4 regions of the Shewanella sp. Choline-02u-19 genome follow, and region 3 is predicted to be linked to each of the others. Evidence: predicted binding sites of a transcription regulator. Region 3 holds the regulator's gene; each other region holds the start of a gene.

Region 1 (3,426 bases), on a different contig from region 3:
ATCGAGTTCTCTGACTGGACTCACGCTGTTTCTAAGACTCCAATGCTTAAAGCACAGCACCCAGGTTATGAAACTTGGCAGCTAGGTGTTCACGGTAAGAACAACGTAAGTTGTACTGACTGTCACATGCCTAAAGTGAAAAGCGAAAAAGGTCGTAAGTTTACTGACCATAAAGTAGGTAACCCATTCGATCGCTTTGAAGAAACTTGTGGTAGTTGTCACGAGCAAAGCAAAGAGTTCATGGTTAACTTAACTGAAGATCGTAAGCATAAAGTTGCTGATCTTAAAGCACGTGCTGAAGCTCAGCTAGTGAAAGCTCACTTCGAAGCAAAAGCTGCTTGGGATGCGGGTGCAACTGAAACTGAAATGAAGCCTATCCTTATGGATATCCGTCATTCACAGTGGCGCTGGGACTATGCAACTGCATCACACGGTGTTGCTGCTCACGCAGCTGATGAAGCACTTCGTGTACTAGGTACTGCGGTAGACAAAGCGGCTGATGCTCGTATCAAGCTAGCTCAACTACTTGCTGTTAAAGGTGTTAAGCAACCAATTGCTTACCCTGACACTTCAACCAAAGCTAAAGCACAAGCTGCTCTAGGTATGGATATGAAGAAGATGAATGCTGATAAAGCTGAATTCAAGAAAACTTTAGTACCACAGTGGGAAGCTGAAGCTGAAAAGCGCGAAGCAACTTACAAGTAAGTCTATTGTTTCTACCTAGCTCTATATAGAAAAGCCCTCGTTGATGAGGGCTTTTTTTTGCTCTAAATTAACTCGTTTGACCTTAATGTCGGTCTACTTAATCAGTGCCAGTAAGGCCTTAAACCTTTCCCCTATCGCTTCATGTTGCAGTTCAAACAGCAATGACTCTACATTGGTTTGTAATGCACCATGGGCTTGCATCATCTCTATTCCGAGTTTTTTATTAACAGGATCTCGCGAAGACATTGCATCTACAACGAGGTAAGTCGGGTAAGCATTATCTAATAGGTCCATGCAGGTTTGGTACACGCAAACATGGGTTTCTATGCCTGCGACAAGGATATTTTTTTGCCCCATTGCTGACAATTTCGCCCTGAACTTTGGACATTGCCAGCCGCTAAAATGTTGTTTTGCAATTGGCTCCGTAGTTTTGATTAGCTCTGTGGCTAATACATCACTAGTGGCACCCAATTTATCGGGTAGTTGCTCGAGCCATAGGATCGGAATGTCGAATAACTGAATGCCTTTAATTAATAGCGCTAATTTATGGTGTAACTCTTCACTTTGATGCATGACTCGTGCGAGTTGCCCTTGCACGTCAACAATGACTAATACGCAATCTTCTGGCTTCAACATTTTAATGTTCCTAGTACTTGTTGCAAAGGTTACTAGTACACCTCAAAAGTCGCTTTTAACCAATAGGCGATAAGTCTAAGCCGCGACATCTTTGCCTTATGAGCGTGCAGTTATTGAATAACTGCACTTTTTTGGTGCGTTTATATTCATTTTTCAATGCCTGGTTTTTTCTATCTCATTGTTTTTATGGTATTTGATTTGTTGGCCTAATGCTTGAAGAGTCTTTGTTAGAATTAAAAATAGTCTTCAAGGAGATCGCCATGAAATTGGTCAGTGCCATTATTAAGCCATTTAAGTTAGATGATGTAAGAGAAGCTATCGCCAATGTAGGCATTGAGGGGATGACGGTGACTGAAGTAAAAGGCTTTGGTCGTCAAAAAGGCCATACCGAACTTTATCGAGGTGCTGAGTATCAGGTTGATTTCTTACCTAAGGTGAAGCTTGAAATTGCGACTAAAGCTGAAAACGTGGAGATGCTAGTTGAGGCGATAACGAGTGCTGCGCGTACAGGTAAAATTGGTGATGGCAAGATATTTGTTACCAACCTAGAACAAGCAACCAGAATACGAACTGGTGAACTCGACAACGAAGCACTTTAAAGGGGGATTGGACAAATGGATGAATTAACCAAACTAGGATTAACGGTCACTGAGCTTCGCTTTGCCCTTGATACGTTTTATTTTCTTATCTCAGGTGCGCTAGTGATGTGGATGGCCGCCGGATTTGCGATGTTAGAAGCTGGCCTCGTTCGTTCAAAAAATACCACTGAAATTTTAACTAAAAACGTCTGCTTGTATTCAATAGCCTGTGTCATGTATCTAATCGTTGGTTACAACATTATGTACGTTGATAATGCTGAAGGTGGTTGGTTACCCTCGCTGGGGTCATTGATTGGATCACAAGCTGATGGAGCAGATCATGCGCTTGAGTCCGACTTCTTTTTCCAAGTGGTGTTCGTTGCAACGGCAATGTCGATTGTGTCTGGTGCCGTTGCTGAACGGATGAAGTTATGGGCATTTTTGGCATTTTCAGTGTTTATGACTGCGGTGATATACCCTGTTGAGGGTTACTGGACCTGGGGTGGTGGATTCTTATCTGAAGCAGGCTTTGTTGACTTTGCGGGCAGCGGTATTGTACATATGGCCGGTGCTGCAGCGGCAGTTTCTGGGGTGCTATTGTTAGGTGCAAGAAAGGGAAAATATGGCGCTAACGGACAAGTAAACCCGATCCCGGGTTCTAACTTACCGATGGCGACATTGGGTATGTTCATCTTGTGGATGGGTTGGTTTGGTTTTAACGGTGGTTCACAGCTTTTAGTCTCGGATGTTGAAAATGCTAGCGCGGTGGCCAAAATATTTGTTAATACCAACTCTGCTGCGGCGTTTGGTGCGCTTTCTGCTTTGATTGTATGTCGATTGGTTTGGGGTAAAGCCGATTTAACTATGATCTTAAATGGGGCATTAGCAGGGCTTGTGGCGATTACCGCTGACCCTTTATCACCTTCTTTAGCGATGGCTGGTGTGATTGGTCTTGTGGCTGGCGGCGTGGTTATATTCTCGATTGTTGCATTTGACCGAATCAAAATTGATGATCCCGTTGGGGCAATCTCTGTCCATGGTGTGGCCGGACTCCTCGGGTTAATATTGGTGCCAGTGTCTAATGCCGATGCGTCTTTTGGCACTCAACTTTATGGTGCTGCAGTGATATTTGGTTGGGTATTTGCGGCCTCTTCAGTTGTTTGGTTTGGACTCAAAGTGACGATGGGGATCCGCGTGACAGAAGAGGAAGAATATAACGGCATGGATGCATCAGATTGCGGCATTGATGCGTATCCTGAATTTGTCTCAGTGAAAAGTGCTAACTAATGCAGTGATGATATTGCTAACAAGCAGGGCTTATGCCCTGCTTTTTTATTTGAGAGAAGCATTAACACCTCTAAGCTATTTCATGATCTGCGGCTAATGTTCTGCTAATAATGGTTTGGGATTAATGTCTGAGACTTAATGGAATTGGGCTGGTTAACGGTATACGATGAGCTAATACTGGCTTCTACTATTATTGGGTCGTTATCGGATGAATAAAGTG
Region 2 (3,426 bases), 2.6 Mb from region 3:
CGGATACCGGCTATATCTCAGCTGAAGAGCCGGTCATAAAGGGTGTCGTCAGTACACCTGAAACGATTAAAGACTTAACCGTTCGCGTCGAAGATGAATCTGGTCAGCTGATATCTACTTTTCAAGTGGATGGCAGTGCGGGCGGCAACGTTGAGGTGACTTGGGACGGTATGGGTAAAAATGGCGAGCCTGTTGCTGAAGGGAGTTACACCCTAAAAGTCACGGGTAAAGTTGATGGCAAGAGTGAAGAATTACCCGTTTCAACTTACGCTCACGTCACGAGCGTGTCGTTAGGGACAGCAGCTACCGGCGCTATTTTGAATTTGCGCGGCGTTGGCGGTATTAAGATTAGTGATGTATTAGCGGTGTCAGAATCGTAAACGCACGACAGATATTAATAAGAGAGGCAGATAAACCTCTCCTAAAACGAATTGAACAAGGATAGAGGTGAACTATGTCATTTAACATTGCTCTGAGCGGTATATCTGCTGCGCAAAAAGATCTCAATACAACCGCAAACAATATCGCTAACGTTAACACCACTGGTTTTAAAGAATCACGTGCTGAGTTTGCCGATGTTTACGCGACCTCTATTTTTGCTAATAGCAAAACAACCGTCGGTGGCGGTGTTGCAACCAGCCAGGTGGCGCAGCAGTTCCAGCAAGGTAGCTTACAATTTACCAATAACTCACTTGATATGGCGATTAACGGCGGTGGTTTCTTCGTCACTTCATCAGAAGTGGGATCACAAGATCATTCATTCACTCGTGCGGGTGCGTTTAAGTTTGACTCAAACAACTACATGGTTGATTCAGCAGGTAACTTTCTGCAAACCTTCCCGGTTGATAAAGATGGCAACTCAACATCAGTGAGTTTAACCACCACGCAGCCAGTCAAAATTCCGGATACGGCAGGTAGCCCAGTAAAAACTGAAAATATCGGTATGCAGATGAACTTGAATGCGGGTGATAAGACCTTAGACCCAGCAAATTTCAACCCCGATGACCCTGATACATTTAACAATTCAACGTCTGTCACCATGTATGACTCATTAGGTGAGCCACATATTATGACAAGCTATTTTGTTCGCCCACCCAATGCGGCGCACACAGGCGAAAGTAACTGGGTTGCTTTTTACGCAGTTGACGGCAAAAAAGTGAATGTCGATCCCGCAGCAGGGACTTATAATATCGATACTAGTGGCAACGGTGTGATAGATGGCACGGCAACGGCTGAAACGACCGGTGGCTGGAAAGGCGCAGCAATCTCTTTTAACGATACGGGTGGATATGAGGGGAGTGATCCTGCGACTATTCAGACTGAAGCCTTGGGTGTTGGTGGCGCGAATGTGCTCGGCGCTGGCGCAGATGGTACGCAAACATTAAACCTTAAGTTTAATCAACCAACTCAATATTCATCACCATTTGAAGTCACTGAATTAACCCAAGACGGTACTACAGTAGGTCGTTTAACGAACGTTGAAGTGGGTGCTGATGGCCTTGTTAACGCCAGTTACAGTAATGGTTCAACAGTGCCATTGGCACGGGTAGCATTAGTCCGCTTTGCCAACGAGCAGGGCTTATCACAAGCGGGTAATACCTCTTGGAAAGCGAGCATTGATTCGGGGCCAGCATTAGCGGGTGAGGCAAACAGTGGCACTTTTGGTGGCATTCGTTCTTCAGCGCTAGAGCAATCAAACGTGGATTTGACCACCGAGTTGGTTGACCTTATTTCTGCACAGCGTAACTTCCAAGCTAACTCGAGAACGCTGGAAGTCAACAATACGCTACAACAAACCATACTGCAGATCCGATAATCATTAAGGTCTGTTAACGCGGTTTTTAGCCGCGTTATACGTTTACACGTTGCCGCACGGCAACGTGTTTCCTCTTTTAGTCCCATTGTTTATATTCTTGCTGCAACTCCCTCTTTTTATATCCCATTGCAACACTTACATTTCTGGCACGATGCTTGCTATCTAATACGTTAGACGGAAGTTTGACGGAGCGTTAAGTGGACAAGTTACTCTATGTCGCCATGAGCGGCGCGAAACAGAATATGAATGCGTTGGCTATCAGTGCCAACAATTTGGCAAATGCTAGTACTGACGGATTTAAATCGGATTTCGCTCAGGCGCGTTCGATGCAAGCCTTTGGTGAAGGTTTGCCAACGCGCGTGTTCGCAATGACCGAAAACCCGTCAGCTGACTTTGCCAGTGGTCCGATGAAAACCACCGGTAGAAATCTAGATATTGCCGTAAAAGGTGATGGCTGGATTGCGGTTCAAGCCGCAGATGGTAGCGAAGCATACACTCGTTCAGGTAGCTTAAGCTTCGATACCACAGGCGTTTTACGCAATGATAGAGGCACGGCTGTGATGGGTGACAATGGCCCCATCGTGTTGCCACTGCCTATCGAAAAAATTGAAATATCTCAAGATGGCATTATCTCTGTCCGTCCATCGGGTGCCACAGCTGAGGTTATTGAAGAGGTGGGCCGTATTAAGTTGGTCAAGCCTGGTAATGAAAATATGATGCGTGGCCAAGATGGTTTATTCCGTCAAATATCGGGTCAAGTAGCCGCCGCAGATCCTAGCGTTGGGTTACTTAGCGGTGCTGTTGAAGGCAGTAACGTTAATGCAGTACATGAAATGGTATCGATGATTGACATACAACGTCAGTTTGAGATGCAGGTCAAGATGATGAAGACAGCAGAAGAAATCGATAAAGCTTCCGCCTCATTAATGCGCATAAGCTAGGAGAAAGACTATGCATCCCGCTTTATGGATAAGTAAGACTGGTTTAGACGCTCAGCAAACTGACATTGCTGTAATTTCAAACAACGTGGCTAACGCCAGCACCATTGGTTTTAAAAAGAGCCGTGCCGTTTTTGAAGATCTGCTCTATCAAAACGTGAATCAAGCGGGTGGTATTAGTGCGTCAAATACCAAATTACCCAATGGTTTGAACATCGGCGCCGGTACTAAAGTGGTGGCGACTCAAAAAGTCTTTACCCAAGGCAACATGCTGACGACCGATAACTCGTTAGACTTGATGGTCGAAGGTCCTGGTTTTTTCGAAGTGCAGATGCCAGACGGCACTGCGGCTTATACTCGCACCGGTCAATTTAGCTTGGATGACACAGGACAAATTGTAACGCCAGGTTCGGGTTATGTGGTGCAACCTGCCATTACCATCCCTGATGATGCCAGCAGTATTACGGTATCGGCTGAAGGCGAAGTGTCGGTTAAAACCCCTGGTAATGCTGAAAACCAAGTGGTTGGCCAGCTTTCAATGTCTGACTTTATTAACCCTGCAGGCCTGGATCCTATGGGGCAAAACCTTTATATGGAAACCGGAGCCAGCGGCACGCCTATCCAAGGTACGGCATCCCTTGATGGGATGGGCGCTATTCGCCAAGGCGCATT
Region 3 (3,426 bases):
TGAAGGCTGATGAATTACGGGTGTTCTCCAAAGAAGCGAGCTCAGGAAAAATACTCGTGGCTACGGGTAATCCTGCGACATATACCCAAATGATGGAAGATGGCCGCCCGGCGATGGCAAGTGCGAAAGAGATCCGTTATGAGTTGGCAACAAGAACCTTAACCTTGTTAGGTAATGCAACCTTGGAGCAAGAGGGCAGCCAAGTCACGGGTAACCGCATCAAGTACAATATCGGACTACAAAAATTAGTCGCAGAAAGTACAGGTAAAGGTAATGATCGCGTGATCACTATCATTCAGCCTGAAGCTTATCAAGAAGAGACGCCTGAAACCCCAGCCGCACCCATTAAAAAGCAGGAACAGCAATGACCCAAAAAACGCTGACCGTACGCAATTTAGCGAAAAGTTATAAGAGCCGAGCCGTTGTTCAAGATGTGAGTTTAACGGTCAAAACAGGGCAAATTGTTGGGTTATTGGGTCCTAATGGTGCAGGTAAAACCACAACATTTTATATGGTTGTTGGTTTAGTTCAGAGCGACAAGGGTCAGATCTTAATCGATGACGATGATTTAACCTTAGACCCAATGCATCTCCGAGCACGTAAAGGCATTGGCTACTTGCCACAAGAGGCAAGCATCTTTAGAAAGCTCTCAGTGCGTGACAATATCATGGCAGTATTACAGACTCGCAAAGATATCAATAACGAGCAGCGTGAAGAGCAACTTGAACACCTACTCGAAGAGTTTCACATCACCCATATCCGCGATAGCCAAGGCATGGCGTTATCAGGTGGTGAACGCCGCAGAGTTGAAATCGCTCGAGCACTGGCAGCCAACCCAAAGTTTATTCTACTCGATGAACCTTTTGCCGGCGTTGATCCAATATCGGTTATCGATATTAAAAAGATTATTGAACAGTTAAAAAGCCGTGGCTTAGGGGTGTTGATCACAGACCACAATGTGCGTGAAACATTGGACGTTTGTGAACATGCCTATATCGTAAGTCACGGAAATTTGATTGCAGAAGGCACACCTGCCGAGATATTAGATAATCAGCAGGTTCGAGCAGTGTACTTAGGTGAACAATTCAGGCTATAGTTAACCCACAGTATGCGGGTTTAATTGTATAGCATTAGCTAAGTATATGAATACAATCAAAGTGTTGACTCTTTAAGCTCTCTTCGTCAAATCACCGAGCTTCAACGTTTAATTACAGTGTAGGGAATAGCGGTAAGATGAAAGCGTCACTCCAGCTCAAAATGGGTCAGCAGCTAACTATGACTCCACAATTACAGCAGGCTATTCGCCTTTTGCAATTGTCCTCTTTAGAGCTGCAGCAAGAGATCCAGCAAGCATTAGACTCTAATCCACTGCTTGAATTAGATGAAGAGCAATCCGATGGCGAGCCTATCAGCAACGAAGATAGAACCACCAGTGACTCTGACAGCTATTCAGAGTCGGATAGCGACAATGAATACAGCAGTAACACAGATGTTGATCCACAGCAGGATAGCGCTGCGGTAGACACCTCTGATGCATTAACGCAAGATTCAATGCCAGATGAACTCCCAATGGATACTACTTGGGATGAAGTCTATACCGTGTCTTCGAATTCAAGCTCCGGCGGAATGCGCGATGATGATATGCCATTCCAAGGCGAAACCACTGAAGGTTTATACGAACATCTTGAATGGCAGAAAAATCTAACGCCTTTTTCTGATAATGACCTAGCGATTGCCACCGCCATTATTGATGCGGTTGATGAGCGAGGTTACCTTACTCAGAATTGTGAAGATATTCTTGAAGCAATGGGCGATCCAGAGATCGAGATAGACGAAGTGGAAGCCGTACTCAAACGCGTGCAGCATTTCGACCCTATCGGCGTCGCAGCCAGAGATCTCAGTGAATGTCTGCTTATCCAATTAGCTCAATATGCAGAAACAACACCCCATATAGACAATGCTCGCCTGCTCATTAAAGATTACTTAGATTTGATTGCTGGACGTGATTTTAGGCAATTGATGCGTAAGACTAAGCTCAAAGAGGATGACCTGCGTGATGCTATCACGCTTATTCAAACCTTGAACCCAAGACCGGGCCTGGCAGTCACGCGAAGTAAAGACGAATATGTGATCCCCGACGTTTCAGTGACAAAAAAGAAAGGCCGTTGGGTGGTTGAACTCAACCCCGACTACATGCCAAAAATCAACGTCAATCAACACTATGCTTCGATGGCTCGTAGCCAAAAAAATCAAGCAGATGGCCAATTTATTCGTAGTCACTTACAAGAAGCTAAATGGTTTATTAAAAGCATTGAGAGTCGTAATGAGACCCTCCTAAAAGTCTCCAACTGTATTGTGAAGTTCCAACAGGGATTTTTCGAATATGGTGATGAAGCCATGAAACCTATGGTACTCAACGACATTGCTGAAGCCGTAGAGATGCATGAATCCACTATCTCAAGGGTGACCACACAAAAGTATATGCATACCCCTAGAGGTATTTTCGAGTTAAAGTATTTCTTCTCTAGTCATGTCGGAACCGACGACGGTGGAGAGTGCTCATCAACAGCAATTAGAGCGTTTATTAAGAAGTTAGTCGCAGCTGAAAACCAACAGAAACCATTAAGCGATAGCAAAATGGCGCAACTGTTGGCAGAACAGGGGATTAAAGTTGCTCGACGTACCATCGCGAAATACCGCGAAGCAATGATGATCCCGCCCTCAAACCAACGCAAGAGTTTATAACTAAAATTATACACTTGGAGGAATCTTTCTATGCAAATTAACCTTACTGGGCATCACATTGAAATCACTGCGTCACTGCGCAGTTATGTTGAAGAAAAATTTACAAAGCTTGAACGTCATTTCGATCAGATCAATAATGTGCACGTCATATTGAATGTTGAAAAAATGCAACAGATTGCCGAAGCACGAATTCACCTGAAAAAAGGTGAAGTTTTTGCCACTTCGGAACATGCGGACATGTACGCCGCAATCGACTCCCTGATCGACAAATTAGATCGTCAGGTTATTAAACACAAAGAGAAGCTGACCAAACACTAACGATGGAACTATGTACCATCCTGCAGCCGGAATGCACTACCTGTGCCACTCCGGGCAGTAAGAAAAAAGTACTGGAACTCATCAGCGATATTGCCGCTGCCCAGTACCCTACCCTTTCTTCACAAGAGATTTTCGAAAGCCTGTTGGCTCGCGAAAAAATGGGTAGCACAGGTATAGGCAACGGTATAGCAATCCCTCACGGGAGATTGGCTAATATTGACCATCCATTGGGCATATTAATCAAATGTGAAACACCGATATCTTTTGACTCGATAGATAAGCAACCGGTTGATATATTATTTGCCCTGTTAGTGCCCGCAGATCAATGTGAGCAACATCTCGCGACGCTGTCTTCAATGGCAG
Region 4 (3,426 bases), 600 kb from region 3:
CAGGTGATGTTGTTGAGCGTCCTGAACATCGTCCGCTAACAAAGTTCGAAGCACGTGGTCATCGCTTAGGTCATGGCGTTTGGGACCTTATGTTTGAGCGTGTCTAAGCGTTATATAGTTCGTTAATTTAGTTTTTATTTATCACCATTGAGGAGTTCCACCATGGCAGCTAATCGCAGTCGTCGTTTACGTAAAAAGTTACGCGTTGATGAGTTTCAAGAGTTTGGATTCGATACAAACTGGACTTTCAATGAGTCTGTAACTGAAGAGCAGATTGATTCAATTGTTGATCAGTTCATCGAGACAATTATTGAACCTAGAGATCTTGGGTTCCATGGCGGCGGACATAAAGAGTGGGAAGGTATTATTGCTACTCAAGATATCGGTAAATGTACAGATGAAGACCGAGCTGCAGTTAAAACCTTCTTCGAAGGCCAACCTGTTGCAGATGTCGAAATCGGTGAGCTATACGATATTTGGTGGAGCTAATGCCTGAATTGGCATTACTTGAGGAGGTCGTGAAGAAAGTACGACCTCTTTTAGGTAAGGGTAAAGTTGCAGATTACATTCCTGCTCTTGCTGAGGTAAATGCTAATAAACTGGGTATAGCCGTGACCACCAGAGATGGTGTCACGATAGGGGCTGGGGATTATCTCGAGCCCTTTTCAATTCAAAGTATTTCAAAAGTATTTAGCTTAACACTGGCGTTAATGCATTACGAAGAGCCTGAAATTTGGTCACGTGTTGGTAAAGAGCCATCAGGACAATCTTTTAATTCTCTAGTGCAAGTTGAGTTAGAAAAAGGGCTACCGAGAAACCCATTTATTAATGCGGGTGCCTTGGTCATTGCTGACCTGTTGCAAGGTCGGTTAGGTGCGCCAAAGCAGCGAATGTTAGAAATTGTACGTGAGCTCAGTGACAATCCAAGAGTGGGTTACGACAAAGTCGTTGCTAATTCTGAATATCAACACAGTGCGCGTAATGCTGCTATCGCTTATTTGATGAAGTCGTTCGGTAACTTTAATAATGACGTTAATACCGTTCTTAAGAGTTATTTTCATTATTGCTCTTTGAGAATGAGTTGTGCTGATCTGTCTAAAGCAATGTTATACCTCGCTAACAGAGGTAAAAACCTCGCTGGAAAACAACTGATCACACCGGTACAAACTAGGCAGTTAAATGCTTTGTTAGCCACTTCGGGTTTATATGACGGCGCTGGTGAGTTTGCTTATCGCGTTGGTATGCCCGGAAAAAGTGGCGTCGGCGGAGGTATTATTGCCGTTATTCCAGGGGATATGTCTGTTTGTGTATGGTCACCGGAACTCGATGCTAATGGTAACTCTCTTGCTGGAACTGCCGCGCTAGAGACACTTTGCCAAACGCTTGGTCGTTCAATTTTTTAATTTCCTGTTTTAACTCATCTGCTAATGTAATAATTAGCCAATAGTTCGTAGTATTGGCTAATTATTCCTATCCTATTATCAATAAAGTCACACCCTTAATTCCACTAATCCTTTTATAATAATGACTTATGTTCTTTGGCATGTTACCTGCATTATCTATTCTATATAACATGATATTAACAAAGCGATAAAGGACTAAAGCAATGAAAAGACTACTTACCTCTGTTGGTGTATCCGCTGTACTACTGTCAGCCTCTAGTGTGCAAATAGTTAATGCAAATGAAGATTCAGATAAGCACTTTAAAAATGAATGTGAAGTATCGTTAAATTACGACGTTACCGTTGAGCCGAAAAAATTGACCGTAAGTGAAGTCGGTAAAGAACAGTACAGAATTGAAATGAATAAGCTTTTTGTCAATGGTGAACAAGTACCGCTTAACAAACAGCAGCAAGCATTGGTAAACCAATACGCCGATGAGGTTTCTGCTCAAGTTCCCGAGGTTATCGAGCTTGTTAATGATGCCGTAGCAATGGCTTCGACAGCGGTGAGTATGGCATTGACTCCTTTGTTAGGTGATGCAACTGGCGCTAAAATTGATGAAATGATGGATGGTTTGCAACAGCGCATTGAAAATGTGGCCTATCAGCATGGTGACACATTTTACCTTGGTGCAACCGAGTCTTCGCTTGAAAATGCATTTGGAGAAGAGTTTGAGCAAGAGATGGAGCAGCTAGCCCAAAACTCTATCGGCACTATGGTGATGACGCTAGGAAGCGAAATGATGTCGGGTGAAGGCGGTTCGTTTGAGCAGAAAATGGAGTCATTTTCAACCAAAATGGAATCAATCGGCGATGACATAGAACTGCAAATGGAAGGGCAAGCACAAGATCTTGAAATTCGTGGTGAAAAGCTCTGTAAGAGATTTAAGTCTTTAGTGGTATTAGAGAAAGAGCTACACACTCAAGTACCTGAATTAGCAAAGTACTCTTTGATAGCGACGGCAAACAAAGAAATGCGTGAGTAAACATTAATCGTTATTTTTAGATCCAAAACTCCTTGGTAAAAATAGTTCTTGTGTTGCTGAGCTAAATTGCAACAACCCCTGCATCCCACCTTTGTGCAGGGGTTTTCGTTTTTCCCCTATGCTAACGTCTTAACTGACCGTGCCTTAAATCGATAGCAGCAAGCGAAACTGACTCTGTATCCTCTTATCTAACGCTATCCTATTGTTCTGTATGCCAGTATGAATGCTCACTACATGCTAGTACAAAAGTACATATATGATGAGTTCTAAGTTTTTTTTGGTATACTTCTAAGAATAAAAACAAAAACCACTTTTTGGTTGAATAATCATCACTCTACGCTAGCGTACATATATTCTCTTAAGGTATTGCTCTATAAGGTATTGTTGGCCTTGGTGGCTTATCTTAGCGATGGAAGTACTATTACTCTCGTAAACACCTTAAGGCGATTTACATGTTAGAACTTTTAGAACCAATCGCAATTTTTACTCATGTAGCTCGAGCGGGCAGTTTTAGCGCTGCGGCACGAAAGTTAGGAATATCTAAGTCAAAAGTGAGTACTCAGGTCGCAGATCTTGAGCATAAGCTTGGCGTTCAACTTATTCAGCGTACTACTCGTAGTTTAAGTTTGACTGAAGCAGGTCATTTGCTCTATGTGCAAGGTGAAGAGCTGCTAAGAGATGCAGATCAGGCTGTTGCCAGCGTACATAACCTAAATGATGCTACTCGTGGTGTCTTGAAGGTGGGTATCTCACAGTCTTTTGGTACTATGCATATCATTCCTGCTTTACCAGAATTTATGGCAAGACACCCGGAGCTTGAACTGCAAGTCAGCCTCCTTGACCACAAGGTCGATGTAGTCAGTGAAGGCTTAGATCTATTACTGACGATGTCTGAGCAGTTACCTCTTGGCATGGTTGCAAGACCACTGATGAAATGTCAGTTCTTATTGGCAGCCTCTCCTTCTTATATTGAGCAACATGGTATGCCAAACCGACCT

What was found. The regulator sigma-54, encoded in region 3, starts transcription at its own class of promoters, with help from an activator protein. The targets are predictions, from matches to a motif close to GTTGGCACGNNNNTNGNNT.
Region 1: CXF83_RS06715 (P-II family nitrogen regulator) is a predicted target of sigma-54. The motif match lies at 1,542-1,560, and genes of this name have one in related genera.
Region 2: flgF (flagellar basal-body rod protein FlgF) is a predicted target of sigma-54. The motif match lies at 1,959-1,977, and genes of this name have one in related genera.
Region 4: CXF83_RS17530 (YggN family protein) is a predicted target of sigma-54. The motif match lies at 1,538-1,556, and genes of this name have one in related genera.

Annotation. Positions count from the first base shown of each region.
Region 1 is NZ_PJBE01000012.1:1,059,195-1,062,620, forward strand. Features, by position in the region: gene nrfA (ammonia-forming nitrite reductase cytochrome c552 subunit) at 1-705, shown strand, start outside; gene CXF83_RS06710 (isochorismatase family protein) at 799-1,341, opposite strand; gene CXF83_RS06715 (P-II family nitrogen regulator) at 1,602-1,940, shown strand; gene CXF83_RS06720 (ammonium transporter) at 1,956-3,206, shown strand; gene CXF83_RS06725 (hypothetical protein) at 3,415-3,426, shown strand, end outside.
Region 2 is NZ_PJBE01000013.1:512,512-515,937, forward strand. Features, by position in the region: gene flgD (flagellar hook assembly protein FlgD) at 1-380, shown strand, start outside; gene flgE (flagellar hook protein FlgE) at 455-1,816, shown strand; gene flgF (flagellar basal-body rod protein FlgF) at 2,014-2,757, shown strand; gene flgG (flagellar basal-body rod protein FlgG) at 2,768-3,426, shown strand, end outside.
Region 3 is NZ_PJBE01000013.1:3,107,041-3,110,466, forward strand. Features, by position in the region: gene lptA (lipopolysaccharide transport periplasmic protein LptA) at 1-368, shown strand, start outside; gene lptB (LPS export ABC transporter ATP-binding protein) at 365-1,096, shown strand; gene CXF83_RS20265 (RNA polymerase factor sigma-54) at 1,234-2,745, shown strand; gene hpf (ribosome hibernation promoting factor) at 2,776-3,063, shown strand; gene ptsN (PTS IIA-like nitrogen regulatory protein PtsN) at 3,066-3,426, shown strand, end outside.
Region 4 is NZ_PJBE01000013.1:2,502,783-2,506,208, reverse strand. Features, by position in the region: gene trmB (tRNA (guanosine(46)-N7)-methyltransferase TrmB) at 1-107, shown strand, start outside; gene CXF83_RS17540 (50S ribosome-binding protein YggL) at 163-489, shown strand; gene glsB (glutaminase B) at 489-1,403, shown strand; gene CXF83_RS17530 (YggN family protein) at 1,607-2,428, shown strand; gene CXF83_RS17525 (LysR family transcriptional regulator) at 2,881-3,426, shown strand, end outside.